Regions from separate parts of the Bacillus pacificus genome, predicted to be linked through region 2. Evidence: riboswitches for the same ligand, from Rfam matches in the RefSeq annotation. Region 2 holds a riboswitch; each other region holds the start of a gene.
The links. A riboswitch is a leader RNA that binds a small molecule or an ion and turns the genes downstream of it on or off. The one in region 2 is predicted to bind S-adenosylmethionine.

Region 1: it holds a riboswitch for S-adenosylmethionine, as region 2 does, so the genes downstream of both, LMD38_RS25145 (MetQ/NlpA family ABC transporter substrate-binding protein) here and LMD38_RS17115 (MFS transporter) in region 2, are expected to answer to the same signal.
Region 3: it holds a riboswitch for S-adenosylmethionine, as region 2 does, so the genes downstream of both, LMD38_RS13770 (ECF-type riboflavin transporter substrate-binding protein) here and LMD38_RS17115 (MFS transporter) in region 2, are expected to answer to the same signal.

What each region holds. Positions count from the first base shown of each region.
Region 1 is NZ_CP086328.1:4,886,273-4,896,925, forward strand. Features, by position in the region: gene LMD38_RS25115 (multidrug effflux MFS transporter) at 1-74, opposite strand, end outside; gene LMD38_RS25120 (DUF3981 domain-containing protein) at 193-1,914, opposite strand; gene LMD38_RS25125 (MFS transporter) at 1,993-2,526, opposite strand; gene LMD38_RS25130 (FAD-binding oxidoreductase) at 2,523-3,959, opposite strand; gene LMD38_RS25135 (DUF6612 family protein) at 4,071-4,835, opposite strand; gene LMD38_RS25140 (NAD(P)-dependent alcohol dehydrogenase) at 4,981-5,889, shown strand; SAM riboswitch class I at 5,970-6,084, shown strand; gene LMD38_RS25145 (MetQ/NlpA family ABC transporter substrate-binding protein) at 6,171-6,983, shown strand; gene LMD38_RS25150 (methionine ABC transporter ATP-binding protein) at 6,996-8,036, shown strand; gene LMD38_RS25155 (methionine ABC transporter permease) at 8,011-8,679, shown strand; gene LMD38_RS25160 (SDR family oxidoreductase) at 8,717-9,493, opposite strand; partial or broken gene LMD38_RS25165 (RNA polymerase sigma factor) at 9,879-10,201, shown strand; gene LMD38_RS25170 (DUF4256 domain-containing protein) at 10,269-10,653, opposite strand, start outside.
Region 2 is NZ_CP086328.1:3,278,005-3,288,657, forward strand. Features, by position in the region: gene LMD38_RS17110 (arsenic resistance protein) at 298-1,263, shown strand; gene LMD38_RS17115 (MFS transporter) at 1,319-2,536, opposite strand; SAM riboswitch class I at 2,646-2,751, opposite strand; gene LMD38_RS17120 (DUF4153 domain-containing protein) at 2,885-4,132, opposite strand; gene topB (DNA topoisomerase III) at 4,402-6,546, opposite strand; gene LMD38_RS17130 (hypothetical protein) at 6,880-7,455, shown strand; gene LMD38_RS17135 (multicopper oxidase family protein) at 7,466-9,106, opposite strand; gene LMD38_RS17140 (aminopeptidase P family protein) at 9,225-10,508, opposite strand.
Region 3 is NZ_CP086328.1:2,608,935-2,619,587, reverse strand. Features, by position in the region: gene LMD38_RS13785 (peptidoglycan D,D-transpeptidase FtsI family protein) at 1-655, shown strand, start outside; gene LMD38_RS13780 (macrolide family glycosyltransferase) at 993-2,171, shown strand; gene LMD38_RS13775 (aspartate/glutamate racemase family protein) at 2,220-2,900, opposite strand; SAM riboswitch class I at 3,054-3,169, shown strand; gene LMD38_RS13770 (ECF-type riboflavin transporter substrate-binding protein) at 3,309-3,857, shown strand; gene LMD38_RS13765 (ABC transporter ATP-binding protein) at 3,868-5,568, shown strand; gene LMD38_RS13760 (energy-coupling factor transporter transmembrane component T family protein) at 5,561-6,361, shown strand; gene LMD38_RS13755 (YjcZ family sporulation protein) at 6,497-6,604, shown strand; gene LMD38_RS13750 (LytS/YhcK type 5TM receptor domain-containing protein) at 6,697-7,965, opposite strand; gene LMD38_RS13745 (protein kinase family protein) at 8,054-8,935, opposite strand; gene LMD38_RS13740 (GrpB family protein) at 9,063-9,572, shown strand; gene LMD38_RS13735 (hypothetical protein) at 9,677-10,207, shown strand; gene LMD38_RS13730 (response regulator transcription factor) at 10,220-10,653, shown strand, end outside.

The DNA of each region.
Region 1 (10,653 bases), 1.6 Mb from region 2:
ACAAGAATCATCCATAACCTGTTCATCTTTACAGGCTTATATATTTCCTGATTAACTTCATTCACTTTTTTCATTCACCCTTTCCTATACATACTAAATCGTAACAATTATAGTTACAACATAAACATACGTCAAGTATAGCGCATTTTCCTGTTTAATTTTGTAAAAAAAAGCGATAGAATTTCTATCGCTTTACTTGTTCAAATTACTATTTGTAAATTTAGATACGGAAGACATCGCCTCTCCTGTATCTAAATATGTGATTTGAATTGGATCTCCCACCTCTGTAAACATAGCATATGGGAATTTCTTCACAGGTATCATAAATACTTTTTGTTCATTCTCTAACAGTACGTACACGATTGTATTTTCACCTGATTTTTCTTTATATACACGTTGTACAGTGCCTTCTTTTTGCGCCTCTTTTCCATTTGAAGTCGGTCTAAATGAATCTCCGCTTCCACTCAGCGCATTTTTATAATTCTCAAGCGCTTCTTTTTGCGTCGAACCTGTTGCAAATATTTTCGCATTAGAAGCATAGATAACAGTATGGGCACGTACTAATCCTCCGTCATCAATAACAGGTACAATCCAAGAAGGTTTACCGTACACGTTATAAATAACCGGCATCGTTCCATGCCACTTTTCTCTCTTAAAAGAATTATCCACGACTTCCGAAGCAGCCGAACCATCCATAATTCCCTTTACTTCTTTTCCGTTATAGTAATACAACTTACCTGTACGCGCATCGATAAGTGAATAACCTAGTGCAGAATCTACTCCCTCTTTCGGAGAAGTGAAATCAGTAAAGTAATATAATGTTCCATCCTTACCGAAAATCGGTGTAACTCCTTCTTTCGTTCCCCACTCAGTCGGGATCTTCATATCAGTTTGCGAGAATTTTGTATTCCAAAATCCGTGAATATATTTACCGAAGTACGTATTTAACGTAGATGCAGTCTCGTGATTTAATACGCCATCAACAAATTTAGGTGCCTTTCCTTTATCGTATCTTTTCACTTCGCCTGTTTGTGCATCTACTACTACAACGCCCTCTACCTCAAATCCAGATCTTCCTGAAATAAATTCACCGTACGTCATTGTATAATACGGTTTCCCTTTATCATCCACTTCAAATTTAGGTTTTCCTTTAAAGATTAAATTTGGTTCTGCTTGCCTTACCACACGCTCTAAATTATTTCCGAAAAACATGCTTGGCACGTATTTCATTTTATAACCAAGGTGCAGTTTCGCTTCTGCATCAGGATTCGTACCTGACATCGTGACGTATCCTGGAATTGTCTCAGCTTTACGTGCTTTAAAAAACCCTGAAACTTCAATCGGTGCTACATATAAAGCCTCGCCATTTACCATTTGTGGCGTTAATTCTCCTAGCTCAAAATAAGCTACTTTCGGAATATCCCCAAATACTTTTTTCATCTTATTCTCCGCTGTCTTTGGCGGCACTGTAAATGGCTGATCATTTTCAGTAAATGGCTCTGAAATCTCTTTCTCTACCTTTACAACAGAATCATATTTCTTTTGCGAGATTACTATATCGTGCAAATAACCAAAGTAGCCATAACTTGCAAGTAAAACAAGCATTAGAAGTCCTTTTAACGTACCTTCTAATTTACCTATTTGATCTTGGGAAAATAAAACAAGCCCAATTAAAATCGCTACTGCAACAGAATAATGAGTAAGAATTGAATCTGCTCGATCATCAATTAGCCAAAAATATTCATAGATTGCAATACCTATCCAAAATAAAACTGGAATAACTAAAATAGATGATTTCTTACCCTTTACAACCTTCTCATCCCCTTTCTTATCCACTGCTCGAAGTTTACTACCGCTTCTTCTTGTCCATGGAATCAAAAACAAAGTGAGAATAGCTAAAATTAAAAATTTCATCAAAGGCAATGTCCCCTTTTCTTTTGTCTTCCTCTTTAGTATAACAAATAAAGGTTATTCAGGTAAAAATGGGAATCGTTATATTTTTTTACTACTTAATACAACTCCGCTCACTACATATAAGATAGATGCAATATAAAAAATCGTGCCGATCGTAAAGAAATCTACTAAATATCCTGTTGCAATAATTGCTACTGCCCCTCCAATCGATGTCCACACATGATATTTTCCAATCTCATAACCAGCATTTTCTTGTACAACTTTTCGTGCTAACGAAGTCTTCTCCGTATTACGCTGCACAGCCCCTAAAATACCCATTAAAATTTGAAGAATGTATACATGCCATACTTCTGTTGCAATAGGAAAACAAAGCATTAATATCGCCATGGACCAGGCGTATATAATTAATAACTTTCTATCACCTACTCTATCAGAGATTCTTCCAACTAACGGATATACTAGAGCTGAAGTTAAGGCAAATAAGCCATATGCCCAGCCAAACTGTGAGAAGCTATTTCCAACATTCCGAAGCAATAGAATGTAAAAAGGAAATACCATACTTCCAGCCATCATAATAATGCTTTGTGAAGCTACAAATCTTCTATATGTCATTTCGTATACTCCCTATAAAATAAATTCACAAATCTCTCTTTTGGATCCGCTTCTTTTTTCTTCTGAAGAAATTCTTCTATACGAGGATATGCTCTCCTTAACTGTTCTTTCGTTGGATAAGAATAATACGGTAAATAATAACTACCGTTATGCTTTAACGTAACATCAATCATCTTCTGAATAACATTCTCTGTTTTCTTTATCTCGTGTTCAGAACGCCCTTGATTAATTAAAAGAACCAGTGCAAACATATCATCTTTCGCATAGGATAAAACTGCATTTTCATTCTTTTCCACGTAACGAACCGTAATATTGAGCAAATTAAATTCTTCCTCATTTAATACGTTACGTAAATCATCTATGTATTCCGTGAAAGAATCTATAGGCACAAAATATTCTTGTAACACCTCTGTCCTATTTGGATTTTCATATTCCATAAAGGCACTATCTGACCTCATAACATTATTTCGCGTCTCATACTTTCCATCTGTACGTTCAAAATAACTTCTTTGTATATCCCAAAACGTATCTTTTCCCCAATCACTATAGCGTGATAATCCAAGTAAAAATTTAGGCGCTGCTATAATAGTTTCTTCTTTTAATTTACTATACTCCTCCCTCATATTTTGGTTTTGTGCCAATGTATAATCTGTCACATACATTTCTCTTAAAAATGAATTTGGAGCAACAGAAATACGAGCTAAGTGCATACGAACATTTTCATCTTTTTTCACTTTCTCTTTGAAATAAGACGTGTATTCTTTATAATCTAGCATTTTCGTGTGCGTTTCATATAATTCATCATTTGTTAACTTTAAGGTCACATCTAAAATGACACCAAATAGCCCGTAACCGCCAATGACATAAGGAAATAAATCCGCATTCTCTTCTCTACTTACATTACGCACCGTACCATCTGCCATTAACAATCTAAACGACTCTACTGTATCAATCAATGCTTCATGACGAATATCACGACCATGTACATTTACACTTAATGAACCACCAACCGTAAAAATATTTTGCGACTGCATCACCTGAACAGCAAGACCATATGGATTTACTTTCTTCTGAATGTCATTCCACGTGGCACCACTTTGAACTGTAATGCGCTTCTTCTCTGGATCAAATTCTAATATTTTATTATACCCTTTCATATCAAGCATCGTCCCATGCGGATAATATGTCTGCCCGCCCTGACTATGTTGCATACCAGCAATAGAAATCTTCTCCCCAGAAACATTCGCATCTTGCACTAATTTTATTAACGAGTGCTCATCCGTAGCACTTTCAACACGTTTTATTTTTGTCGGGAGTAACTTTCCTACATCACTCATAATCGGATGATTTAATTGCTCCTTATATGTATTTACAGATGTCACAAGCAACACTGTATAAGCCATCATAACCACCGCTATCTTTCTTTTTTTCAAATGACACTCTCCTCTTCTACATCTTTTCCTCTTCATATTGTACCTATTTTCCTATGAATAAAGAATATAAAAAAGAGGGACCTTATTTTAGGTCCCTCCTCATCAAAACTGTTACTTTGCTGCTGGCAATTGTATTGGATCAAACTTTTCATACGACGTATATTTTGCGTTCGTAATAATGTGTGCTTTATCCTTGCCATTACTACTCATAATCATGTCTATCTTTGCTGATTCATATTTAAAATCTTTTGTAATGATATATTCTGCATCCACTTCTTCTATCTTCGCATTTTGTGCTTGTAACATTTTCTTCTGCGTTTCATCCATGCTAGTTAACATACTTTCTGTTTCTTGCCCTTTTAATGTAAATTTCAGTTTATATTTATCTCCGCTTTTCTCCATCTTCATTTTATCTAAAACTACTTCCGGTACTTCTAACTTATCTATAATATCTTGAGTTGCTTTCATTCCACCAGCGTTTAATTGCTCCTCTGGTACGGTTATAACTTCTCCCGTATTAGGGTTTTTTACCTCACCAGCAACTTTACCATCCACAGTATACACTACAACATCTGTACCGGAAATATTCATTTCAGAACGAGAATTCTTTGTCTTTGGCTCTAATTGCATCTTAGCCTTTAATATATCCATCTCTGTTCCCTCAGCTTTTACCCCTACACCATATGTCATCGTTACATGTTCTTCATTTTTAAAAGCTTCGTTCGTTTTCTTGAAAACATCCTTCGCCTTTAATTCCTTTTCTTTTTGAACTGATTCTTTTTTCGGCTCATCCGTCTTTGCTGTTTTCTCATTACTACACCCTACCCCTAGACTGATTGCAAGCACTAAACTTGAAATAAAAATAATTTTTTTCACACTGTCGCCCCCTTTCCCAAAATAATATCACCTCTCTTCCTATGAAATCTATATAAATTTTAATCTATATTCGCTATATAGCGACATGTTTAATGAAGACTTTAAATATGATATAAATAACAACAACTCATTTCAGGAGGTCATTATGAAAGCAATCATTTGCACACAGTATGGACCACCTAACGTTCTTCAGCTTCAAAATATAGAGAAACCTACCCCTAAAAAGAACGAAGTATTAGTTAAAATTCATGCAACAAGTGTATCGACTGGAGATTGTAGAATACGCGGATTTAATAGCCCTCTATTATTTTGGATTCCTATGCGGATCATATTAGGTTTTAGAAAACCGAGAAAGCCTATACTCGGTGTAGAGTTATCCGGCGAAATCGAAGAAATAGGAACAGATGTAACTCAATTTAAAAAAGGAGATCAAATTTTTGCATTAACAGAGCTTAATGTCGGTGGTTATGCAGAATATACATGTGTACATGAAAGTGGATTAGTAGCATTAAAACCTACCAATGTAACGTATGAGGAAGCAGCAGTTATTCCCTTTGGCGCAACTTCGGCACTACACTTCCTAAGAAAGGCTCGTATAAAAAGGGGGCAACAAGTACTAATATATGGCGCATCTGGATCAGTAGGAACAGCTGCCGTACAACTTGCTAAATATTTTGGCGCAACCGTTACAGCTGTTTGTAGTCATTCAAATTTTGAACTCGTGCAATCTTTAGGAGCTGACAAAGTAATCGATTATACGAAAGAAGATTTTACTAAGCGAGGGGAATACTATGATGTTATATTTGATGCAGTTGGAAAATATAAAAAATCCTTTTGTAAACAAGTATTAACACCTAATGGAATATATGTATCTGTTAATGGAATGATGGCAAAGGTAAGTAAAGAGGATATGATTCTACTAAAAAAACTAACTGAAACAGAACATTTAAAACCTGTTATTGATAGAACTTACCGATTAGAAGAAATTGCTGAAGCTCATATGTATGTGGAAAAGGGACATAAGAAAGGTAACGTTTCGATTACCTTAAAATAAAATATATTCAGAAAATAATGTTGACAATTCTTTTTGTAAGATTTACTATTAGTACCATATCAAAAAACTACATACACATACTCTTATCAAGAGTGGCGGAGGGACTGGCCCGATGATGCCCGGCAACCGAGCTTATAACGTATAAGCTAAGGTGCTAATTCCTGCAAAACGAGTTTTCGTTTTGGAAGATAAGAGAGGAATCTATTTTGTCTATTCGGCACCTCTCTTATTTTTGAGAGGTGCTTTTTATTTTGGAACGTATATTTAAGGGGGAATTATAGATGAAGAAAGTATTATTAAGCATTGTAAGTGGGGCTGTATTATTATTAAGCGCATGTAGCGGGAGTTCAGATAAAGAAGTAAAAGCGTTAGATGAGAAAAAGATTACTGTCGGTGTAACAGGAGGGCCGCATGAACAAATTTTTGAAAAGGTAAAAGAAGTAGCAGCGAAAGACGGTCTCGAAATTGATATAAAAGTATTTAATGATTATGTAGCACCGAACGTATCCCTCGATGAAAAAAGCCTTGATGTAAATAGCTATCAAACAAAATCATATTTAGACGTATTTAAAGCGGAACGTAATATGAAATTAACCGAAGTATTTTCAACAGTAACATTCCCTATGGGCGTATATTCTAAAGACATAAAAGATGTAAAAGAATTAAAAGAGGGCGATGCAATTGCTGTACCGAATGACCCAACGAATGAACTTCGAGCTTTAAAACTATTTGAAAAAGCAGGTATTTTAAAAGTTGACCCAAAGGCTACAGAAAAAGCGACTGCAAAAGATGTAATTGAAAATCCAAAAAATTTAAAGATTGTTGAATTAGAGGCATCTCAATTACCAACACAACTAAGTGAAGTAAAAGCAGCTGCAATTAATACAAACTTTGCATTAGGTGCAAAATTAAGCCCTGCAAAAGACTCTATCTTCCGCGAGGGGAAAGATTCACCATATGTGAACTGGATCGTTGTTCGTACTGAAAATAAAGATGATGCTGTTATAAATAAACTAAAGAAAGCTTATCAATCTAAAGAAGTAAAAGAATTTATCGAGAAAAAATTTGATGGTTCTGTTTTACCGTCTTGGTAGGAGCTGACGATAATGATTGAATTGAAAAATGTATCCAAAGTATTTACAACAAAAAAAGGGAATGTGGAAGCTCTTAAGTCTACTTCCCTTCAAGTAAAAAAGGGTGAAGTATTTGGAATCATTGGATATAGTGGCGCTGGCAAAAGTACGTTAATTCGATGTGTAAATTTATTAGAAAAACCAACGACAGGAAATATCATTGTAAACAGCCAAGACTTAACAACTTTATCAGCAAAGGAACTAGCAAAAGCGAGACAAAAAATCGGGATGATTTTTCAAGGATTCAATTTACTTAAAACTGTTACCGTTTATGAAAATATCGCATTACCGTTACGTCTTGCTGGCATTCCAAAAGTAGAAATTGAAAAAAGAGTAGAAAAGTATTTACGCATTGTCGATCTTTTTACTCGAAAGGATGCCTATCCAAGTGAACTTTCTGGTGGCCAGAAACAACGTGTTGCCATTGCACGTGCACTATCACATGAACCTGAAGTGTTATTAAGCGACGAAGCAACGAGTGCTTTAGATCCAGAAACAACTGATTCTATTCTTGACCTCTTATTAAAGATTAATGAAGAAATCGGGATCACAATTTTATTAATTACACATGAAATGAACGTTATCCAGCGTATATGTGACCGGGTTGCTGTTATGGAACATGGATCAGTAGTCGAAAGTGGGACTGTGAAGGATATATTCACAAGCCCACAACATATAACGACGAAAAAATTTGTAAATAGTGCATTTGCAGCAAAAATTCCAGAAGACGTACAAAAAGAACTTCAAACTACTGGTGAAATTGTAACTCTTTCTTTTATAGGAAATTCTTCAGGAGAACCAGCATTAGCTATCGCTACAAAACGTTTCCAAGTATATCCGAATATTTTATCCGGTAATATTACTCAATTAAAACATGAAGCATACGGGAAACTTGTCATTCATATGCAAGGGGAACAAAATGAAATCAACCGTGCTTTATCATTTTTACAAGAACAAGGAATCATCGTAGAAGGAGGTAGAACAGACCATGGAAAACAAGTCCTTTTTGGATGAATGGGGTAAAGTTATATGGGAGGCGACCATACAAACCTTTCAAATGACATCTATTTCATTACTCATCTCGATCCTTATTGCACTGCCACTTGGTGTCACACTTGTTTTAACGAGACCTGGTGGACAGCGAGAAAACAAAATCATTTATCCAATTCTTAATACAATTATTAATATCATTCGCTCTCTTCCATTTATCATTCTATTATTCTTCATTCTACCTTTTACAAAATTTCTAATGGGAACATCCATTGGTGTGCAAGGTGTTATCGTACCGCTTGTCGTCTTCACTGCTCCCTATATCGCAAGATTGATGGAGACCGCATTATTAGAAGTCGATCGTGGTGTGATTGAAGCTTACCAAGCGATGGGCGTTTCTACTATAAAAATTATTTGGCACGTCATGGTGAAAGAAGCTCGTCCCTCCCTTGTACTTGGATTAACAATTGCAACGATTGGCTTAATCGGCGCAACAGCAATGGCTGGTCTTGTCGGTGCTGGTGGACTAGGGGACTTAGCATATCGCTTCGGGCATTTACGCTATGAACCTGAAGTAATGTATGCAACTGTCTTTATTTTAATTATCCTCGTACAAGGATTGCAGTCTTTAGGGAATGGTGTTGCACGAAGATTGAAGAAAGATTAAAAAAGAAGGTATCTCACCAGTGTGAGATACCTTCTTTTTATCTTTTAAATCCACCTTCTGAATGAATAACTTGTCCCGTAATCCACTCTGCTTCTTCGCTTACTAAAAACTTAATGAGTCTTGCTGCATCCCTTGGTTCACCAATTCTGCCAAAAGGAAACATCGGCTTTAATCCTTGCTTTATCTCTTCAGTCATCCAGCCAGTATCGGTTGGACCTGGGTTAATTGCATTCACTGTTATTCCTAAATGAGCTACCTCGGCTGACAACGAATTAGTAAGAGCATCAATAGCTCCCTTCGTTGTTGCATACGCCAGTTCTCCAACCATAGGTCCTTGAAATTGCCCCGAAGTCATATTCACAATTCTACCACCAGATTTCTTATCAAATCCTCGGGCAAATTGACTACTTAACAATGTAGTCGCACGAACATTGACCATGTAGTGCTTATCTAATTCTTCAGCAGTCAAATTAGAGAAGTCATTATTCATAGAATACGCTGCATTATTAATTAATATATGAGGGTAACCTAGTTGTTCAGTAACTTTATTTATAAGCTCTTTCGGCGCATCATTCTGAGTTAAATCTAACTCCATGCTCGATACTTTCACACCGTTTTTTAGTAACTCTTCTTTTAATTGTATTTGTTCACTTTGATCAACGCCCCAAGGCATCTCTTTATCGTACGCTGTCCAATACGTAAAAAATATATCGTATCCTGCTCCAGCTAATTCTTTACAAATCGCTGCGCCTATACCATCTAGACGACTTACACCTGTAACGACTGCTATTTTATTTTTTAATTGATTCATCATATACTCCTCCAATTTAAAGGACGCATACTTTATATAAGAGATATGAATTTCCCTACACATTATCCTTACAAAAGGGATGTACAAGCCAAATATGCGGTCCTTGCATGATTTACAGATAGCTAAATAAACCCTCACTTACGAGAGAAAAATTTATCTATCTAGTTTCTAATCATTACAAGCTCATCCACATATTGAGTCCTTGTCTCCTTTCCGTATATCTCCAAATTTCATTTTAACATTAAAGATTTAATATTTCAAAAAATGAAATGATTACTCCTATTCATGAAGTATCATGTACTATAAAACGTAGTTAATAACGAATTTGCATTTAAGTGTATACATTTACTATTACCTATCCGTTGTATAAGTGTAGGGAGGAAAAATGATGAGAAAAGAAAATATATTGACCTCCTATCTTATCAATTTAGGGGAGGAAGTGTTCAAACTATTACTAGCGAAAGGGGCTATAAAAGAAGGCGCAGAAGACATCATCCAAAATACTTTCTATAAAGTATACACATTGCTAGATAGCTTAACCGAGGATAACATACGTCCATGGTTTTTCAGAGTCGCATTAAATGAATACATTGACTTAAAGAGAAAAAAGAGCAACAGAACATCTATTTAACTGAAGAGATTTATTCAAAATTACAATATACAGACCGAGAACTGGATGCTGTTTTAAATAAAGATGAGATTTTCTATCTATATATAAAACCAGAGAAATAATAAGAAAAGAGCCTAAGTATAGGCTCTTTTCTTACTTACTCCAAATTTAAACTCTTAACGAACCACGAAATCCTCTAGCAGCATAGTATGAATCTGCTCCATTGTGGTACACAAAAACGTGTCCAAAGCGATAATCGCAAAATAGAGCTCCACCAAGCTCTCTAATATCTGAAGGCGTTTGTACCCAGCTTGATGATTTCATATCGAACTCCCCAAGTTGTTGCAACTGTCGATATTGTTCTTCTGTTAATAGTTCAATACCCATAGCAGTTGCCACATCAATAACGTTATTTTCCGGTTTATGCTTCTTTCTTGCTTCTAACGCTTCAAGATCATAACAAAGGCTTCTACGACCTTTAGGACTCTCCTTTGAGCAATCGCAGAAAATATACTCGTCCTTCTCTTCATCATAACCAACAACATCCGGCTCA
Region 2 (10,653 bases):
CTCACCTAATTTCTTTGCTTTCGCTGAATTTTGAGATGGGGGTCTTACTGCCCATTAAAGTCGGATAAAAAGTTCCAATAGATACCTTAAGTAAAGATACAAAAAACTTTTTGTTATTTAATTACCTTATGTAAGTGATTGTAATATAGTAACTTACTTTAGTCAAGTAACTTTTAATAAAAAAATAAATCTCAAATTAAAAATATTTACTAAAATACAATTGAATACCAAATACGACTTTATTACTTGTATAATAAAATTAGAGAGGAAAATTCATATTTTAGAAAGGATTTATTCATGAGCACTATAGAAAAGATTCAAACTTTTATTATTCTTTTTGCTGTTACATGCGGCATCGTACTCGGACAATTTAATTTCATACATATGTATTCAGACAAATTTATTGTTCCCTTCTTATTTTTCATGCTATATGGATTATTCCTCAGCATCCCATTAAAAGAAATAAAAAACGGATTTCACAATTTAAAATTTGCGGGAACAAGTCTTACTATTAACTTTTTATGGACACCTTTACTCGCTTGGGGATTAGGTGCACTATTTCTTTCAGATCATCCCGCACTTTGGGTTGGATTTATTATGTTAATGGTTACTCCGTGTACAGACTGGTACTTAATCTTTACTGAAATAGCGAAAGGAAATGTAGCACTTTCTACTGCGATTTTACCTGTAAATTTAATTTTACAAGTACTACTCCTTCCCATTTATTTATTTTTATTCGCTGGTGTTATGAAGACTGTAGCGGTTTCTGTTTTAGTAGAAAGTATTGTTATCGTAATCGTCTTACCATTTTTACTTGCACACGCTACAAAATTCATTATGAATAAACTGAAAAAAGCTGAAACGCTCGAGAATAAACTCATTCCGTTTTTCAGCTCTGCCCAAATTGTATTTTTAAGTTTAGCAATCGTAGCAATGTTTGCATCACAAGGTAAATATTTACTACAAAATATGAATGTCGTTTTATTATTACTCATTCCTGTTCTATTGTTCTTCATCATTAATTTTGTACTAGGACAATTCATCGGGCGCGTTATGCGTTTATCTTATAAAGATACAGTAAGTCTAAACTTAACAACGTTAGCAAGAAACTCACCTGTTGCACTTGCTATTGCTGTAACAGCTTTTCCAAATGAGCCTCTTATTGCACTTGCACTCGTTATTGGACCGTTAATTGAGCTACCAGTACTTGCTTGTGTTTCACAGGTGTTGTTACTTATTAAGAAAAAACGACAATACGCATAATAAAAAACGTCCCGTAATAGGACGTTTTTTATTTTTGAAAAATTTCATACAACACTTATTTCTTATGTATCAATACAAATGAAATAACCGAAACTACAAACGTAATAATCCCAATAATAATAAATATAATAGACGCGGAAATTGACTCTAGGGAATATCCAGTTATTGCAATTCCTATCGGAGTTGATACTAGTAATAACGAATTTAAGAAACCGAAAAATCTTCCTTGCACTTCATTTGGAATTAACTTTCTATACAACACTCCAAAATATACATTACTTACTCCAAATGCAATTCCTGACAGGAAATAATAAACTGAAAATAATATCAGATTTAACGTCGTACCCATTGCCGCATTAAAAATTCCCATAATCGCAGTACATATAAAAGCAGTCGTAATCGTTTTATATGTACGAATCTTTTTCGTAATAAATGCTCCTATTAAAATCCCTATCGGTGATGCCGCAAAAACTATACTATACCATCGCGTAGAAAGATTCATTTCTCTAACAACTATTACTTGCAGTGAAAGTATACATGCTGCTCCAAGTAAATTAATGACCGCAGCGCTCATTAGTAATGTCTTCAACGATTTGTTACTATTAATAACAGAAAATCCCTCTTTAAAATCTTCATAAAAAGGCTTCTTCTTCTCTACTTTTAATTCACGTGGAATTTTGATTCTCATTAAAATTAAAAATGATACAACAAATGTAATTGCATCTAATAAAAATACTCCATGAAAATTAAAAATACTAATTAAAAAGCTAGCCATTAAAGGAATGGCGACCGATATGATTTGTATTGATATTTGCCTCAGCGTAATCGCCTGTTGAACATGCTTTTCTTCCACATATGTTACTAACGCTGCATTTGAAGCTGAAGTAAATAAAGCACTCCCAATTGAACGTATGATAAGTAAAATTAGTAACGGAATGTATAGCATTTTATTATAAAATGCTATAACTGCAATTAAAATCATAACGATACATCTCATAACATCCGCAATTATCATAAGCTTTCTTCTCGACATTCGATCTGCTAACGTTCCTGTTACAGGTGCAAATAAAATTGCCGCCGTTGCAATTGCAATATTTACCCCCGAAACGAGTGATGGCGAGTTTGTTAAATTCATTACCCATAACGGTAAAACAAGTGTAACCATAGAATTACCTATTAAAGAAATACAACTTGCTAAGAAAAAATAAGAAAAAACTTTATTACTCCATATACTAGAGCTATTCTCTTGTATATTACTAACTTCACTTTTCACTGTACTCTCCCCTCTACTCACATATTCTTCTTCTCCTTCTCTTCGTCACCATCCTTTAAAATACAAAAAACCTTCTTCAAAATAAGAAGAAGGTTTACTTATAACCATCTTCTTATCTTTTAGGACTTTTAGATCCTACAGGATTTAGCACCTTTATATAACATTAGGTTGCTGAGGCTTCGAAGGGCCAGTCCCTCCACCTCTCTTAATAAGAAGTTTTTATTCCATTATCTGAATTTTTTATATATTACATCAAAATGATTTCAATATATTTTTCGATGCAGTTAAAAGAGGATGACATCTATCATCCTCTTTTAACAAATTTGTCGTTACATTAACAGTTCCTTTCTAATTAAAAATTAAAGGAAACGTAAATATAACGAAAGCTGCCCAAAGTCCGTAAATTGGCAAATACTTCGTAACAGCATCTTGGATAGCTGTCGGTCCTGATTTGTTTTGCAAGAAACGCATATAGGAAAACATAATCCAAATGAGATTTGCCCAAATCAGTATGTTTACTCCTAAAACAGCAAGTCTATTAGGTGTAATACCGTAAGAAGAAAGTCTGAATACGATGGCTGACAATGCTACAGTGTCAATAATAAGTGCCAGAACAATTAAGGCGAAATTTATATAATCTGAAATGCTCTTTTTCTCGTCTGAATCACTCTCAACGATAGAAAATATAGTAACAGCCAATACACCAAGGAGTATTCCGTTAAAGGCCATTAGAAAATTACGATCCAAGAATGGATTTTTCCCGACCCAAATTACCGTTATAAGATAAATAAACAATGTGATCAAGACAAGCGGACTAAAAATTTTAGATATGTATGGCGTAATATTTTTAGCAAGTTTAAGATTCAATGATACTAAGTATGCAGCCACTACAGCGAGAGCGGCAGCTCCAAATAAAACAACATTACTAAAATAGAACTCTCCTATATCCAAGTCAACAAAGCTAAATAATCGCATGGTGAATATTGCTAGTATCATTCCACTCACTGCCATGCTCGCATAGAGAAGGCAATATTCTAAATTAAATTTAATATACGCTAATCTTGTACTGCCTTTTGAATATTCATTTCCCGTAAACGCAAGTCCCAATAAGACCCATAGCAATATAGGAAGATGTAAATACGCAAGGATACTGCTGTCTTTATAATTTAATGGCAACATATTGAGATACAACCCGGCAATTAGGAACAACGCTGCAAGGGAATAAATAATACTTTTTTTCGGAGTATTATTGTAAACAAAATAAGCAGCGATAAAGGGAATTACACCAAAAGCCAAGTTAATTGGAGCAATTGCTTCCTGCTCAACAAAGTGGAAAATGATTTTCGTGCTTAGCCCTGCTAAAATAGCTAGCATGCCCATGAATAAGAAACCTTTTTGAAACAGCGATACTTTTTCTTTATTTGCCGTCTCCTTGAAATGTAATCTTTCATACCAAGCAGCTAGAACCTGAGAATCAGGTTTTTCATCCCATGCTTGTGAGAATGACTTTCTAAAAGCTTTCGGGTCTTTTCTATACATTCTCTCCAACTCATGAGGGTTATCCATATTTTCAATAATCAAATTGTGATCGTTCATAGTTTTACCTCCTCTAATAAAAAACAGTGTTGTTACCTTTCTATAAAAAGCACCTCACTGATTTATCACGATATTGATTTTAATACAAAATTTATTGTTTTACAATAAATAATTATCAATTATAAAGATTTTTTTATTGTATATTTTATTTCAAATAAAAATAAATAGCACTCCTTATTCAAAAAAATATCCTATAGTATAGACTTTTTTAAGTGTCTATTCTATAGGATACATTTTAATTATCATATTTTTTTATTTGTTGAAACAACTTAATTCTCAAACACAAAATTAATCTTATTATCTTTCCACTCTAACTTCGCATCAAATGTTTTCTCGCCCTTTTTAAAGCCTTTAATTAAATCGGTCTTTTCACCTTTTAAGAGCTTTGTCATATTCTTTTGCGAAATTGTTTTACTTAATATCTTCTTCGAAATGGTAAAGTCACATTGCGTTGTGTTGTAGTTAGAACAGCCGTAAAACGTTGACTTATCAATCACGTCGCCATCACATTTTTTACAGCTACCAACCTTTTTACCTGTTGTAAATTTTGATCCTTTTCGCTCAATCGATTCAACATGTAATCCGGTGAAATCCCACTTCTCAGACATTTCAACCGCATCTTCAATAATTTTAGCTGATAACTTTTTCGTTTGTTCCATAAAAGTTGCTGGTGATGCTGTACCTTCGCCGATTTCCGCAAGGCGCTGCTCCCATTTCGCTGTCATTTCTGGTGAAGCCAGTATTTTATCACCGATTGCAGTAATTAATACTTTTCCTTTATCGGTTGCATACACTTGGTTTTTCTTCACATCTATATATTTACGGTCTTTCAGCATCGTAATAATTCCAGCGCGAGTCGCTTCCGTACCTAAACCTTCTGTTTTCTTTAATACTTTCTCCAGCTCTTCATTCTCTAAATACTTACCAGCTGTTTTCATTAACGTAATAAGTTGTCCTTCAGTATAACGCTTCGGTGGTTGTGTTTTTCCTTCTTTCACTTTCACCTTTACAACTTTTCCTTCTTCACCTTCAGCTACAATTGGAAGAATGGTTTCGTCATCTTTATCGTCTTGGAAAATAACTTTACGCCATCCTTCTTGAATTTGCTGTTTTCCTTTTGAAATGAATTCAGCACGTTCATCTACAAGCGTTACAATCGTTGTATAGTCAAAGATTGCAACTTCATAATGAGCGGCAATCAGTCTTCTTACGATCATATCGTAAATTTTCTTTTCATCACCTGATAATTTGCTTGGGTTTGTAACTTGCTCTGTCGGAATAATGGCGTAGTGATCTGTTACTTTCTTTTCATTCACATAACGCTTATTATTCATAATCGATTCAACCGGAGCTGGTAATAAACCTTTATATTCATCAAACTGACTTAACTTCTGTAAAATATCAGGGAATGTTGCCGCTTCACCTTGTGTAACATAGTTGGAATCTGAACGAGGATAAGAGACAATTCCTTTTTGATATAGTGCTTGCGTTATATCAAGCGTCTTTTTCGGTGAGAATTTAAATGCTTTATTTGCCGTTGCTTGTAGTGATGATAAGTTAAATAAAAGCGGAGGCTGAAATTCTTTACGCTCCGTTTTCATTTCCTTCACTACTGCTGGTTTACCTTGGCAAAATGCCGCAATTTTATTCGCCATATCAGGGTCTTGTAAGCGGGATTCACTATCCTTCTCCCATTTCCCCTCATACTTCTTTCCTTCTATATTAAAGGTTGCGAACACTTCCCAGAACGGCTCTGACTTAAAGTTTTCTATTTCCTTTTCACGCTTTACGATTAACGCGAGTGTCGGTGTTTGTACACGACCAGCTGAAAATACATCATTCATTCCTTTTTTCTTTAACAAAATACTAAACACACGTGATGCATTCATACCAACAACCCAATCCGCACATGACCTTGTATACGCCTCATAGTACGTATTGATTGTATCTGATTCGTCAAGCAAGTTTTTAAATCCTTGATAAATAGCTTGTTTCGTTAAAGATGAAATCCAAAGACGCTTCATCGGCTTTTGCACGTTACAAAGATTAATAATGTTTCGTACAATTAATTCCCCTTCACGCCCAGCATCGCCCGCGTGAATAATTTCTGTTACTTGAGGATTATGTAACAGCTGTTTCACAACATTAAATTGCTTATACTTTGACTTTGTTACTTCAAATTGAAAACGCTCTGGAATCATAGGTAACGTATCAAGTGACCATTTTTTCCACTCTGCGTGATAATGTTCTGGATTACATAACTGCGTCAAATGACCAATTGCCCATGTACAGTACGCTCCATTTGGAAATAACTCATTTGCTTCTACTTCTAAATAACCATCTTTCCGGCGATATTTAAACTGTGAAACAAGAGCCAAACCTTGATCTGGTTTCTCGGCAATAATTAATTTCATTTTATAACTCCCTATCTGTATTCCAGTGTTACTTTCGTTGTCTATCTGTTTAGAGGCGATGATAAAACAACAATCTTATTTATCATTCGCGGGTTACTCCCTGTAATGGGATAACTATAATATTATACGCTTATTCTTTATGGCTTCACAATAGAAACTCTTCATTTAACTCTTACATTCACATGCTCATAATTAAAAAGACGTCCCAAAAAATCAGGAGCCTTCTTACTCACATTAATTAAATTGTGCAGATAATATGCAGATTTAAATACGCATGATTTCTCTCCATATGAACATATGATGAAATGAACGATAAGACAGGGAGGTATCATGATGTTTGCTTATACGTTAACTGCCTTAACACTTTGTTGTATCTCGATTATTATCACATCATATATTTCTAAACGTAACGGTACCCTAATGGAGTATATGGTATTTATCATGTCTTTTAGTATGAGTATCGGTTTAAGCATAGGATTTTATTTAGGTATTCTTTTTAAAGGAGAATTACTCTATTCTACTTTGCTTGCGATTTCGATTAGTGGTTGTATCGGTTTTGTAGTTGGTCTACGTTTTCACCTATATACTGCTTTAGAAGGCATGTTCTCTGGATTAATGGCAAGTATGATGGGAGCAATGATTACAGAAATGTTAAATGCTCAACAAGCTCACAGTATACTGTTTATTAGCCTTTTACTTACGATAACAATAACTATGTCATGTATCATTCAAATTTTATCAGAAACCTTTTCTACTTTTATCCAACAGCGTTTTTTGTTATTACTTTCAATTAGTGTGGTAATTATCGTGGCCGTATTCGTGACATTCCCAGATCATACTCCCCCGCCTTCACCCGGGCATGATCAACATATAGCACCGAAAATGAATAAGCAGCTATCCATAGGATAACTGCTTCCTATTATTCTGGCTTATTAGGAATGTTTGGGTTTGGAACATAGTCAGATTTATAATCTGTATATTTCACTTCCGTTACCATCCCTGCTGAAGCATGATGTAAATCGTGACAATGGAGCATCCAATCACCCGGATTGTCTGCTACAAAGGCTACTTCATACTCTTCTCCTGGTTTTAAGTTCAAAGTATCTTTCACAATTGGAGAACCTTCTATCGGTTTTCCATCTTTACTCAACACCTGGAAGAAGTGACCATGTAAATGCATTGGGTGATCGTCCATTTTAGAACGATTCACCAATTTTACTTTTACTAAATCACCCTTTTTCACTGAAATTGGGTCGATATCCGGAAATACTTTTCCGTTAATTGTATATACCATTTCATTTCCATTCATTTGCGTATTTAAGTCCATATTATATGTGATAGTATACTGCTGATTTAACGTGAAACCACCAAGTTTTTTAGCACCATATGCCGTCATATCTAATTTCGGTAGTTTTTCTTTTTTGTTTGCTTTATCTTTCATCTCTTTACTACCTTCATATTCAATAACAACTTTCATGCCTTTTGCACCTTTATTTTCTGAATGATCTTCAACATACCATTTCCCAAGATTATTAGCAGTTAATTCAATATCATAACGTTCACCCGGTGCAATTGAAATAACTTGATCCTTTATAAGTTTTGGATCGTTTATTGGTTGACCATCTGTCGCAATAACTTTTATATCATGACCGTGAACATGTATATCATGTAATAGATAACCAGCATTAACGAGTCGAAGACGAACTTTATCTCCCTTATTCACTTTTAATGGTTCTACTAAATCCCCGCTTTTACCATTGATTGTGAATAAATCATACGTACTCATATCATGACCTTCCATCTTCATATTTCCATGGCCCACTCCTGCCATATTGCCTGAATCTTTTTTATCACTGCCCATGTCCATATCAGAATGATCCATGCCTTTCATATCATCATTCTTTTTCGTATTTTCATTATCCTTAGATTTATTACCTGTTTGCCCTTTTGTCATTTCTTTTAACTGCTTATTAATTTCCTCTTTACCTGTTATCCATTCATCTAACATTAATGTGTAATCTTTATCATACTTTTCATTTGTATCTTCTACAATAAGCGCTCCATACAACCCTCTATCTAATTGATTTACAGAATCTTGATGTGAATGATACCAATACGTTCCTGGGACGTTCGCTTCAAATTCGTAGGTAAAACTTTTTCCAGGTTCAACCGCATCTTGTGTCACGCCTGGAATTCCATCCATATTATTTGGGACAGGATATCCATGCCAATGAATAGATACTGGTGCAGATAATTCATTTTTTAATGTCACTTTCACTTGTTCACCTTTTTTCACCCGAATTTCTGGACCAGGAGATGAGCCATTAAATGTCCAGACTGGAACAATAACACCGTTACCTAACTTTTGCTTTTCTTCTCTCGCTATTAAAGTAACTTCTGGTCCTTTTTCAACCTTCAATGGTTTTGTAGCTGTTTCAGTCTGTGATGTTTTTTTATCTTTCATATTTTTATGATCATTTGTTGTATTTGTAGTCGCAGAACATGCAGCAATTAAAAATATTACAGAGACCGTAACAGCTGTTAATACAAATCGCTTCATGGAAAATCCCTCCTTTTTCTTTGTCAAAATCATTGTAGAAGATGATTTTCAAGAAAATATGGAGATTTAAAATGAACAAAATAAAAAGGCGCTCAAAATTGAGCACCTTTTCTACTTATTATTTCGTAACAACCTCATCTTTTTTTACATGTACATTATTTTCTCTCATAAACTCTTCAATCTCTTCCACTTCTCTAATGATATCTTTTGACAAGTTTTCATGTCCATCTTTCGTTACAAGAATATCATCTTCAATACGAATTCCAATTGATTCTTCTTCAATATAAAGACCAGGTTCAATTGTTATAACCATACCTTCTTCTAACACTCTATCTTTATATGTTCCTACATCATGCGTATCTAGGCCAAGGAAATGGCTGACACCATGATAATAGTATTTTGATAACTCTTCATCTTCTTGAATTAAACCAACCGCTTTACACCCTTCTGCGAGTACTTTTTTAGCATGCTCATTTAATGCAGCGAACTTTAAGCCCGGCTTAATAATCTCTGTTGTTTCTTTCAATGCTTTTAATACAATATTATACATTTGTTTTTGGCGACTAGAGAATGTTCCATTTGCCGGGAATGTATAACTAATATCAGCATTATAGTAGTCTTTTTGAGCACCTAAATCTAGTAATACTAAATCACCATTTTGAATTTGCGCATCATTATCTTCATAATGAAGAACTGTAGCATTTTTCCCACTTGCCAAAATTGTATTGAACGCATGATGTTTAATGCCAGATGATTTCAATGTGAAATCAAACTGAGCTTCTAATTCATACTCCATCATGTCTGCTTTTGCATGCTTAAGTACGTTATAAATGCCCTCTTTCGTTACAGCAATCGCTTCTTTCATAATTTCAATTTCTTCTTCTGTTTTAAACACTCGCAATTCACAAATATTCGGATATACATTACCAATTGTTACGTGTGGATATTGTTCTCTTACATGTTTAGCAAATGCTAGCGTTTTTGTCTCCGTACCATTCCACTCACGACGCTCTAAATCTAAATAAAGATGCTTCACATTTTCAGTGAAAAGTACATTTGACATTGTCTTTTCAAAGCTATCTAAATATACAACTTTCTTTATACCTGAAATTTTCTCTGCTTCTTCGTTAGAAACTGTTTTACCAACCCACTTTTCCATTACTGGATCTGACTTTTCAATGAAAAGTGTTTCCTCTACACTACCTCCAACCTTCTTCAACATGAAAATAACATTTGGTTCATCGATTCCTGTTACATAGTAAAAATTTCGATTCGGCACAAATTTATAATGTGCATCCGCTGACATATGAGGTGCTTGTCCAGCAAATAAAATAGTAATAGATTCCTCTGGTAATGTGTTTACTAATCGTTCTCTATTTTGAGCAAAAAATGTTGATTTCATAATAATCCCCCTAGCGTTCTATGTATGATTAAAAAAATAATTATCTAATCAATTCATTTTATTATTGTTACAATTTTTCGTCAATTTTTAACCTTTTTTGATGGTGTTGACATAATTAAAATTACACGTTAAAATAACTATACAT
Region 3 (10,653 bases), 670 kb from region 2:
TGTTCCAACGGGCATCGATTTACCGAATGAAACAGCTGGACAAATTGGTAAAAAAGATAATCAGCCGGGTTTCTTATTAGATTACTCAATTGGCCAGTATGACACGTATACACCACTTCAGCTCGTACAGTATATTTCAACAATTGCAAACGGTGGATATCGAATGAAGCCACAAATTGTACAAGAGGTAAGAGAGCAAACGTCGCAAAAAGATGAGATTGGTAAAGTGGTGCATGCAGTAGAACCAATTGTTTTAAATAAAATTGATATGAAAGAGGAATATATAAATCAAGTAAAAGAAGGATTTAGAAAGGTATTCCAAGAGGGTGATGGAACAGGAGTAAGGGCGTTCCAAAAAGCATCTTATAAACCAGCAGGTAAAACAGGAACAGCACAGACGGTATACGGTGGAGAAAGTGATATTGGAAGAAATGAAAAAGGCGAGAGAAGAGAATGTTATAACTTAACGTTAGCAGGATATGCGCCATATGATAATCCAGAAGTAGCGTTTTCCGTAGTTGTGCCGTGGGTTATGAATGATAAATCTGGTATTAATTCTGATATTGGAAAAGAAGTTTTAGATGCGTATTTTGAATTGAAAAATAAGCGATTGACTGGAGAAACTGTAAAAATAGATAGCTCTAAAGAAGATTAAAACATATGAAATGTTATAAAAATAGAGTTGTCTTATTTAGGAATTAATTCAAAATGGGTGAGAAAGAAGAATAAAATTATTCTATCAATTATTCACATTTTATAAAATAAAACATATATTGATAGCATAGGACAAGCTGAAAAGCTTATTCTAACCTCACAGAACACTCCTTATCACGGTTTGGCATCTACTTATGTAGATGCTTTTTTTAATTAAATAACTGATAATTATTTATCAATCTAAAGTAGCAAGTATATTAGGACTATTAGGGGAAGTTTGACGGTAATAATTACAGTATGCTTAATAAGTGAATTGAAATGTAAGGAGTGAGAAATAAGTGCTAAATATTTTAGTGGTTAATTTTCCAGCAGAGGGACATGTAAATCCTACATTAAGTTTAGTTAAAGCTTATACTGAACGGGGGGATCACGTACATTATATTACGACAGAACAATTTAAAGACAGAATTGAAGATTTGGGAGCTATTGTATATACACATCCAGATTTATTAAAGGAGATTTCTATTGATTCTGAAACTCTAGATGGGCTGAATTCTTTCTTTCGTGTACATGTTCAAACTTCTTTATATATATTAGAAATTGTGAAACAATTATGTGAAAACATACATTTTGATTTCGTAATTTATGATATATTTGGTGCTGGAGAGTTAGTAAAGGAGTATTTACAAATTCCAGGCATAGTTTCTTCTCCTATATTTTTAATTCCTACTGAATTTTTGGAGACTTTACCTTTTCATCCTAATGCAGCAATACCATTCCGACCTGATGAAATTTCTGAACAGTTGTTATATCAAATGGATCGTGAATTTGGAGTAAAGCCTAAAAATAATCTTCAATTTATGCATAATAAGGGAGATGTTACTCTTGTGTACACAAGTCGTTATTTCCAACCTAATAGCGATTCGTTCGGAGAAAATAACATTTTTATTGGACCAAGTATTTCAAAGCGTAAAATAAATGTTGAATTTCCACTTGAATCGCTTAAAGATAAGAAAGTTATTTATATTTCAATGGGAACACTGCTTGAAGGGATCGAACCATTCTTTAATGCATGTATTGATGCTTTCTCAGATTTTAATGGATTAGTTGTAATGGCAATTGGCGATAGAAATGATCGTTCTAAAATTAAGGAAGCGCCAAACAATTTTGTAATTGCTCCATACGTACCTCAATCAGAAGTATTAAGTGAAGCAGATGTTTTTATTACACATGGCGGTATGAACAGTGTACACGATGCTATTCATTTTAATGTCCCATTTGTCATCATTCCACATGATAAAGACCAGCCAATGATAGCACAAAGATTAACTGAGCTTGAAGCAGCGCATCGGTTATTGAAAGAGAATGTTAATGTGCAAACGTTAAAAGAAGCGGTAACCGATGTTCTTTCAAATGAAAAGTATAAGCATGGAATACGAAAACTGAAAGATAGTTTTTTAGATTGTGGTGGTTCAAATGAAGCAATCACAGTGATTACATCTCTTTTAAATAAATAGTGTGGGTAATATAAAAGCATAGAGGCGCACCTTTATGCTTTTATATGATTATCCCGCAAACTGCACAGCAGTATTTGCATGTAAAAAAGCAGTATCAAAAACAGGAACAGTAAGGTCGTTTTGGGAAATGAGCAACGGTATTTCGGTGCAACCTAGTAGTATACCTTCTGCGCCATTTTGAATTAATGACTTTGTAATTTGTAATAGCTTTTCTTTTGATGTTTCTGAAATAATTCCTTTACTTAATTCATTTAAAATAACATGATGAATAAAATTTCTTTCCTCTTTATTGGGGATGATTGTCTCAATGCTATAATTCGCTAATCGTGATTTATAGAAGTCTTGTTCCATCGTTTGTTTCGTACCCAATAATCCGATACGCTTTATATTCTGTTCTACCATTTCTTTAGCACTTACATCACCTATGTGAAGAAGTGGAATGGATATTGCACTTTCCACTTCTTCAGCAAATAGATGGACCGTATTGGAACACATTAATAAACATTCAGCTCCGGATTTTTCAACCTTCTTTGCAACGGTGACTAATTCGTTTTTCACTTCTTCATATTGGTGATTTTGTAATAAAGTAGTTACTTCACCAAAGTCCATGCTATATAAAACAAGCTTTGCATTTTGATCGTATTGAGAGAGTGTAAGTGTATTAATATGTTTATAGTATAATGATGTAGATTCCCAACTTAGTCCACCAATTAAACCGATTACTTTCATCGTACATTCCTCCCGTAACTATTTTGAATTTATTATTTCACAATTCCGATAAGAATACAATGATTTAAATGTACTATTAAACAAAAAATAAAAATAATTAGAAAAGTATTGAAATTTATATTTTTTAATGCCATAATACGAATTACAAATTAATACTTATCCAGAGAGGTGGAGGGAACGGCCCTATGAAACCTCAGCAACCCCTATATATATTTATAGGAAGGTGCTAATTCCGCAGAGAACACGATGTGTTTTTTGGAAGATAAGAGGATTCTTGAACGTGAAAGAAAATGACCTCTTATGTAAGAGGTCATTTTTTGTTGTATAGAAAGGGAGTGTCGATGCATAATTCATTTTCAAAATAAATATAGAGTAATAAAAGTTGACTATTAAGAGAGGAGAATTGTAATGAACAAATTATCAACAAAATTAGTAGTGGCAATCGGAATTGGAGCAGCATTATACGGGATATTAGGACTTTGGGGATTTTCTATTGCACCCAATACATTTATTAAACCTGCGTTAGCTATTTTAACCATTTTTGGTGCGTTATTTGGCCCAGTGGCAGGACTGTTAATAGGACTTATCGGTCATACCGTAACAGATACAATTGCTGGCTGGGGTATTTGGTGGGGCTGGGTTTTTAGTTCCGGCATTATCGGCTTTGCAATGGGGCTCATTCAAAAAAGAGTTGGCTTTAGTGTGAAAAACGGGACATATAATAAAGGAGATATTTCCTATTTAGCTATTACTGGGTTAATTGGTATTGTCATTGCTATTATATTTGCTGGGGCATTCGATATTATCGTGATGGGAGAACCGTTTGATAAAATTGTTATACAAGTATTAGGTGCAACAATTGCTGATGTTATTGTATTTTTAGTTCTTGGATTGCCAATTACAATAGGGTTAGCTAAATCTAATAAAAAACATACACATTTAAAAATTGAAAAGTAGGGATGTTAACATGCAACCAATTATTTCTTTTGAACAATTCAACTTTCAATATAAGCATGCAGCGCAGCCTACTGTTAAAGACGTTACATTTCATATATATCCTGGGGAAAAAGTGCTGATTGCTGGGCGAAGTGGTTCAGGGAAATCGACATTAGCTCATTGTATGAATGGGCTAATCCCATTTTCTTATGAAGGGACTAGTACTGGTACTATTTTAATTGACGGAAAAGACCCGAGGAAAGGAAGTATTTTTGAACAGAGTAAACAGGTTGGAACAATTTTGCAAGATCAAGATGCACAATTTATTGGTCTTACAGTAGAGGAAGATGTAGCTTTTTATTTAGAAAATGAATGCGTAAATGAAGATGATATGAAAAAGATTGTTTCGGAATCATTAAAAAAGGTAAAGATGCATAATTTTCATAAACAAAGTCCACATGAATTATCAGGAGGACAAAAACAAACTGTTTCTTTAGCAGGTCTGTTAACAACAAATGCTCATATATTATTGTTCGATGAACCGTTAGCAAATTTAGATCCAGTTAGTAGCTTACATACAGTAGAACTTATTAAAGATATACATAAACAATATAATAAAACAATTGTAATAATTGAACATCGAATAGAAGAAATGTTAAACCTAGATTTAGATAAAATCATTTTAATTGATGAAGGAGAAATTGTTGCGATAGGCACACCAGAAAAGATTTTAGCATCAAATATATTACCATCTATCGGATTAAGAGAACCTATGTACATAGAAGGCTTAAAGAGATTGCATTTTGATAGTAATAATGACGTAATATACCCACTTGAAAATCTTCAAAGGGAAAGTGTTAGTGGAGTAATAAATGAGTGGATGGAGAAGCAAACTTTTTGTAAAGATACTCCTACAAAAAAAGAATTATTGAAAGTAGAGAATTTGTCATTCTCATATCCTAATAAACAAAAAGTATTAGACAATGTAAATTTCTCTCTATTTAAAGGGGAAATAGTAGCACTCCTAGGACATAATGGAGCTGGAAAATCAACACTAGCTCATAGTCTTATAGGGATAAACAAAACAAAAAATGATAGGATTTTAATTGATGGAGTAAATATCAATTCTTGGTCTATTCGTAAACGCGGTGAGGTTATATCTTATGTGATGCAAAATCCAAATCATATGATTACACAAGCTACTGTAATGGAAGAAATTTCATTTTCATTAAAATTAAAAAAATTTTCGAAGGAAGAAATTAAGCTTAGAGCAGAGGAAACATTAAAAATTTGTGGCTTGTATCCATTTCGAAATTGGCCAATTCAGGCATTAAGTTATGGGCAAAAAAAGAGATTAACGATTGCATCTGTACTAACAACAAATCCAAAACTTATCATATTAGATGAACCGACAGCGGGACAAGATTATTATCATTATAAACAATTTATGACGTTTATTAGAAAACTAGCTGCAAAGGGAATATCCTTTATTTTTATCACACACGATATGAATCTCGCATTAGAATATGCAGACAGAGCAATAGTTCTAAAGGAAGGAGAAGTTATTGCGAATAATACTGCATCTATTGTATTAGGTCATCCAGAAACGTTAAAAAGAGCGAACTTAAAGGAGAGTTCTTTATTTAAACTCGTTAAATTTAGTGGTATTGCAAATCCTGAAAGGTTTATGGAACTTTATTTTGATGATATTAGGAGGGAGGAAGGTGTATAATACATATTTTCATCGCATGGACGGATCAGTGAAATTGTTATTATTTATTTTTTGTATGACACTTACTTTTTTATTTTTTGATTTTCGCATATTGCTATTCGTATTTATAATTGGATGTATCGGACTTCTAGTTGCTAAAATTCCATTTCGTAAAATTTTTATTGTTTTTACTGTTATATTTACATTTAGTTTATTAAATTCTGTCATGATCTTATTTATTACACCAACCCATGGATCGGAATTAACTGGATCGTATACTTCATTTGTGTATATTGGATATGCAACAATTACATACGAAACATTATTTTATGCAGCTACACTTTCGTTAAAGTATTTTACGTTATTACCATTTACAATTATTTTTATTTATACGACTGATCCAAGCAAATTTGTGAGTAGCTTAAGTAAATTTCGAATTCATTATAAAATTACTTATGCGATAAATATTGCATTACGTTATATACCTGATATTCAGTCCGAATATAAAGTTATTAAACATGCCCAAGAGGCGAGAGGAGTAGCTTTTGAAAAAGGAGAAGCAAGTTTATGGATCCGCATGCAAAACCGTGTCTTAATTTTCTGGCCTTTAATTATTCATTCTTTAGAGAGAATCGATACAGTTTCAAACGCAATGGATTTAAGAGGATTTGGAAAGAAGGATACACGTACGTGGTTCTATACAAATAAAGCGAAAAGCCGGGATTTCATTGCTTTATTTGTAGGTATTTTCATTTTAATTGCTGCAGTATATTTAAAGTTACATGTATTTCAAAATTTTTGGTATCCATTTTAAAGCACTCTCAAATGAGTGCTTTTACTTATTTTTATATAGACATGCTCAAAAAAGGGATATTTACATAATGTATAATACGAACCAGTTAAAATGATCAACTACCTATTAGTTTTCAAACCAAAAGGAGGAGAAAATATGAGTTACGGTGGTTCTTGTGGTTTTGGTGGAGGTTTCGCTTTATTAGTTGTATTATTTATTTTGTTAATTATCGTTGGATGCAGCTGTTGGGGCGGAGGGTACTAATTTTTAATTAGTCTCCACAAATGTAAAACTAAAAAACATAGAAGATACTTATGTATCGAAACAAATAAAAAAGGAGCATAAATGCTCCTTTTTTATTTATTGTTAGATGCGTTTGTATTACATTTCGGAAATGTAATTGTCAAAGTAGTACCTTTATTCATAACGCTTCGGATTTTCAAATTACCTTGCATCGTTTCAATGATCTTAACAGCAACCATTGTACCTAAACCTGTACCTTTCGTTTTTGTACTAAAATACGGTTCGCCAAAGCGATTTATTTGCTCTTGTGACATACCAATTCCGCTATCTTCAATTCGTATGATAACTTTATTATTACTAATAGAAGAGGCGATATTTAAAGTGCCACCATTAGGCATTGCTTCAATACCATTTTTTATTAAGTTTAAAAAGCATTGCTGAAAGTGCTGTTTATTACCAACTATTGTTGCATTGGAGAAATCTTTCGTAATATGTACCGTATTCATATTACATAAGGGCACTATCATATTAATAACTCTATTTAACTCTTGTTCGACTGAAATATGATCTAATTTTTCTGGAGCAGGTTTGGCAAATGTTAAATAGTCATCAATAATTTCTTGAGCACGATTTAATTCTTCAAGTATATGGTCAATATATTTGTCTCTCGATTCGGGAGTTAGATTGGATGTTTTCAAAAGTTGTGTAAATCCTTTTACGACAGTTAAAGGGTTTCTTACTTCATGTGATATGCTAGCAGCGAGTTGGCTAACAATCTCCATTTTCTCCACTTTAATTAATTTTGATCGCATACATACTGCATCTTTTATAACTTCATTTATATAAACAATAAATAGCATTAGAGTAGTCGGTAATATTATGAAGTAAATAATATACAAATTATTTACTTCAAAATTTGATAAAGTTAACACAATCACAGTTGTAAATATTGCTAGGAAAAAGGTTAAAAACATGGAAAAAGCTACTTTTATTTTTCTATTATATGTATTAAATTTTGCGGATGCGAATGCTGTAATGATAAACATTATTCCGTAAACAATGACAGTTAGCATATTAAATCCATAAAATAAAAATCTTGTAATTAATAAAATTGTAAACAATATGATACCGACAGGGAATCCACCATAGAGTGTACCAATTATGACTGGGATTTGTCTTAAATCATGAATACAACTCTCATCCATATAGATAGGGTATCTCATACATAGAATAAGTGGGATACTCGAACAAAGAGTAATAAGTAGTATTTTATATTTCTTTAAATAGCGCCCGCTATCGTATATAAAATAAAAAATAAATATACTAATTAGAATGTAAAGAAGATTATTTAATACGTTTTGATTAATATAAACAAAGTTCATAATATATTTGCCTCGTTATTTTGAATTTCCATTTCATATATATTATACATGATTATAGTAGAAACTTTTTGCTTTTAATAATATAAGTTTATATTTTTTCAGTATTAGCCATGTTTAGCCACTCTTCATAAAATGTTTCAACCGATACATATCGTTCCATTCGGTTTTCATTTACAGCACGATACGCTATTTCATATAAATCCCTACTTGCTTCCCATTTTGTAAAGGAGCGATCTTTTCCACCACCTAAAATTGCGAAAGCCATTGCACCCATATTAAATACATTTGTTCTCGCATCAATCATAGCGTTTAGCTCGAATTCTTCAGGAGACATAAAACGTGAGGAACCCCATAATCTTCCCATTTTATTTACGTATGGTTTTTTAGAATATAAATCAATATCACAAATTTTCGTTTCATTTGTATTAAAATTATACATAATACTACCATCATAAAAATCTATTGCTACATAGTTTTTCTTTTCGACATATGTATGGAAAGAAAAAATGGAATTTAAGGATTGAACTCGTTTTCTAACAGGTAAATGCTTAAATTTATAAAATGGAGAGTTTGGATTTTTATATTTCTCAGGAGGCGGGAAACTCCAGTGCGAATGAAGACATTCACCATCAAACCAATCGAAAATTAATACATATCCAGATTGAACTGGAAAATGTTCAATTAGTTTTATAAGCGAGTTATGCTTTAATTCCTCGTATAGGGAAACTGATTTTTTTAACCGTTCAATAGCGTCGTTTATTGTTCCTTCGTATGCAATTGTTTGTGCCCCTGCGTATTTAATGAATTTTTTATGGCCATTTTTTTCAACACCAAAACTTATATTACCTGAATCTTGCTGGTCAAAAACTGCAAATACGGTTCCTAATTTCAAGAGCCAATCAAAATTATGATGTTCTTTTAATTGGAATGTTATTTGATTTAACTGAATTTCAACTGGTTTAGCTTCCATAATATACCTCGCATTTATTATAATTAAGTTGTATATTTCATTATTCGACATATTTTGTAAAAATCCTATGTTAATCACATGAAATTTTATAAATATAATGATGAATACTTATAGGAGTGTGAATAAAGTGGAACAACAAATCGTTATTAAATCATATGAAAAAGAGTGGCATGAAGAGTATTTAAAAGAAAAGGAAAAATTTATTTCTTTATTCGGAGGAGATTGTATTGCTATTGAACATATAGGGAGCACATCTGTACAAGGGTTAGGAGCGAAACCTTTAATTGATATGATGATTGGCGTAACAGATTTGCAAATTATCGAAAAGTGGATTGAAGATTTATTAAAAATTGGATATGAGTACGTTCCAAAAGAATCACCTAATTGGCGTTTTTTTAGAAAGGGAAAATGGAGAGCGGGCACTCATCATTTACATGTCTATATTTATAATAGTGACGAATGGAAAAACAATCTTTTATTTCGAGACTTTCTAATAAAGCATGAATGGGCACGTAAAGAATATAGAGAACTAAAAGAGAGACTTGCAGCTACATATCCTTTTGATCGAGTTTCATATACAAGTGCAAAAGCGCCGTTTATTCAAAAAATAATAAAGGAAGCTAAACAAATTAAGTGATCTTGAAATTCTCATTTTATTTTAATCTTGTTCTCATGTTCCTTTCTTTTTTATTTGATATTCTGCTGGTTACAGAAACTTTTTAAGAAAGGAGCTTAAATGAAATGGAAAAGCTACTAAAACATAAATCTTTTCATTTATTTGTAAAAATTATAGGCTTTACTATTATTTTTTGTAGTGTAGCATTGTTACTTATTAATGTAATTTACGGCAACGTATTAAATGTAAAAGGGTTAAATAAGAAATTAGGTTCTTTCGGTGAATATGGGACGATTTTAGCTGCATCATTATGGTTTTTACGTCATGTATGGTTATTTTTTAAAAAGAAAAATATAATTGGGGTTAAATTGATAAAAGATTTATATTTGTTCATTAAAAAATTTCACGTATTAATTGGATATACTGTATTAGCTGTATCAATTACTCACGGTGTTTATTTTTTATTAAAAGGAAGTCGACATATACTTATATTTTATAGTGGTATATTCTCCCTTTTTATTTTAATTATACTAGGTGTCATTGGACTTTTCTTACAGAAACATGATAAAAAAATAAACTTGATATTGTATAGAAAAGTACATCAAATTATGGCAATTATATTTGGAGTAGGATTACTGATTCATTTAACTGTATAGGGGGCATTGCTGTTGCAACACATATTAATCATTGAGGATGAAGAAAATTTAGCTGATTTTTTAGAGTTAGAACTAAAGTATGAAGGATATAAAGTCGATATACAGTTTGATGGGCGGAAGGGTTTAGAGGCTGCACTTGAAACAAATTATGACCTTATTCTGCTGGATTTAATGCTACCAGGATTAAATGGAATAGAGGTGTGTCGTAGATTAAGGGCAACTAAAAATACACCAATTATTATGCTAACTGCACGCGATAGTATTATGGATCGCGTGACAGGATTAGATAGCGGAGCCGATGATTATCTTCCGAAACCATTTGCAATTGAAGAGCTGTTGGCACGTATGAGGGTTATATTTAGACGGGAAGAACATATAGAAAACAAGCATGTTTCATCTCTTACGTTCAAAGATTTACAGCTCCAGATTGAATCTCGAACTATTAC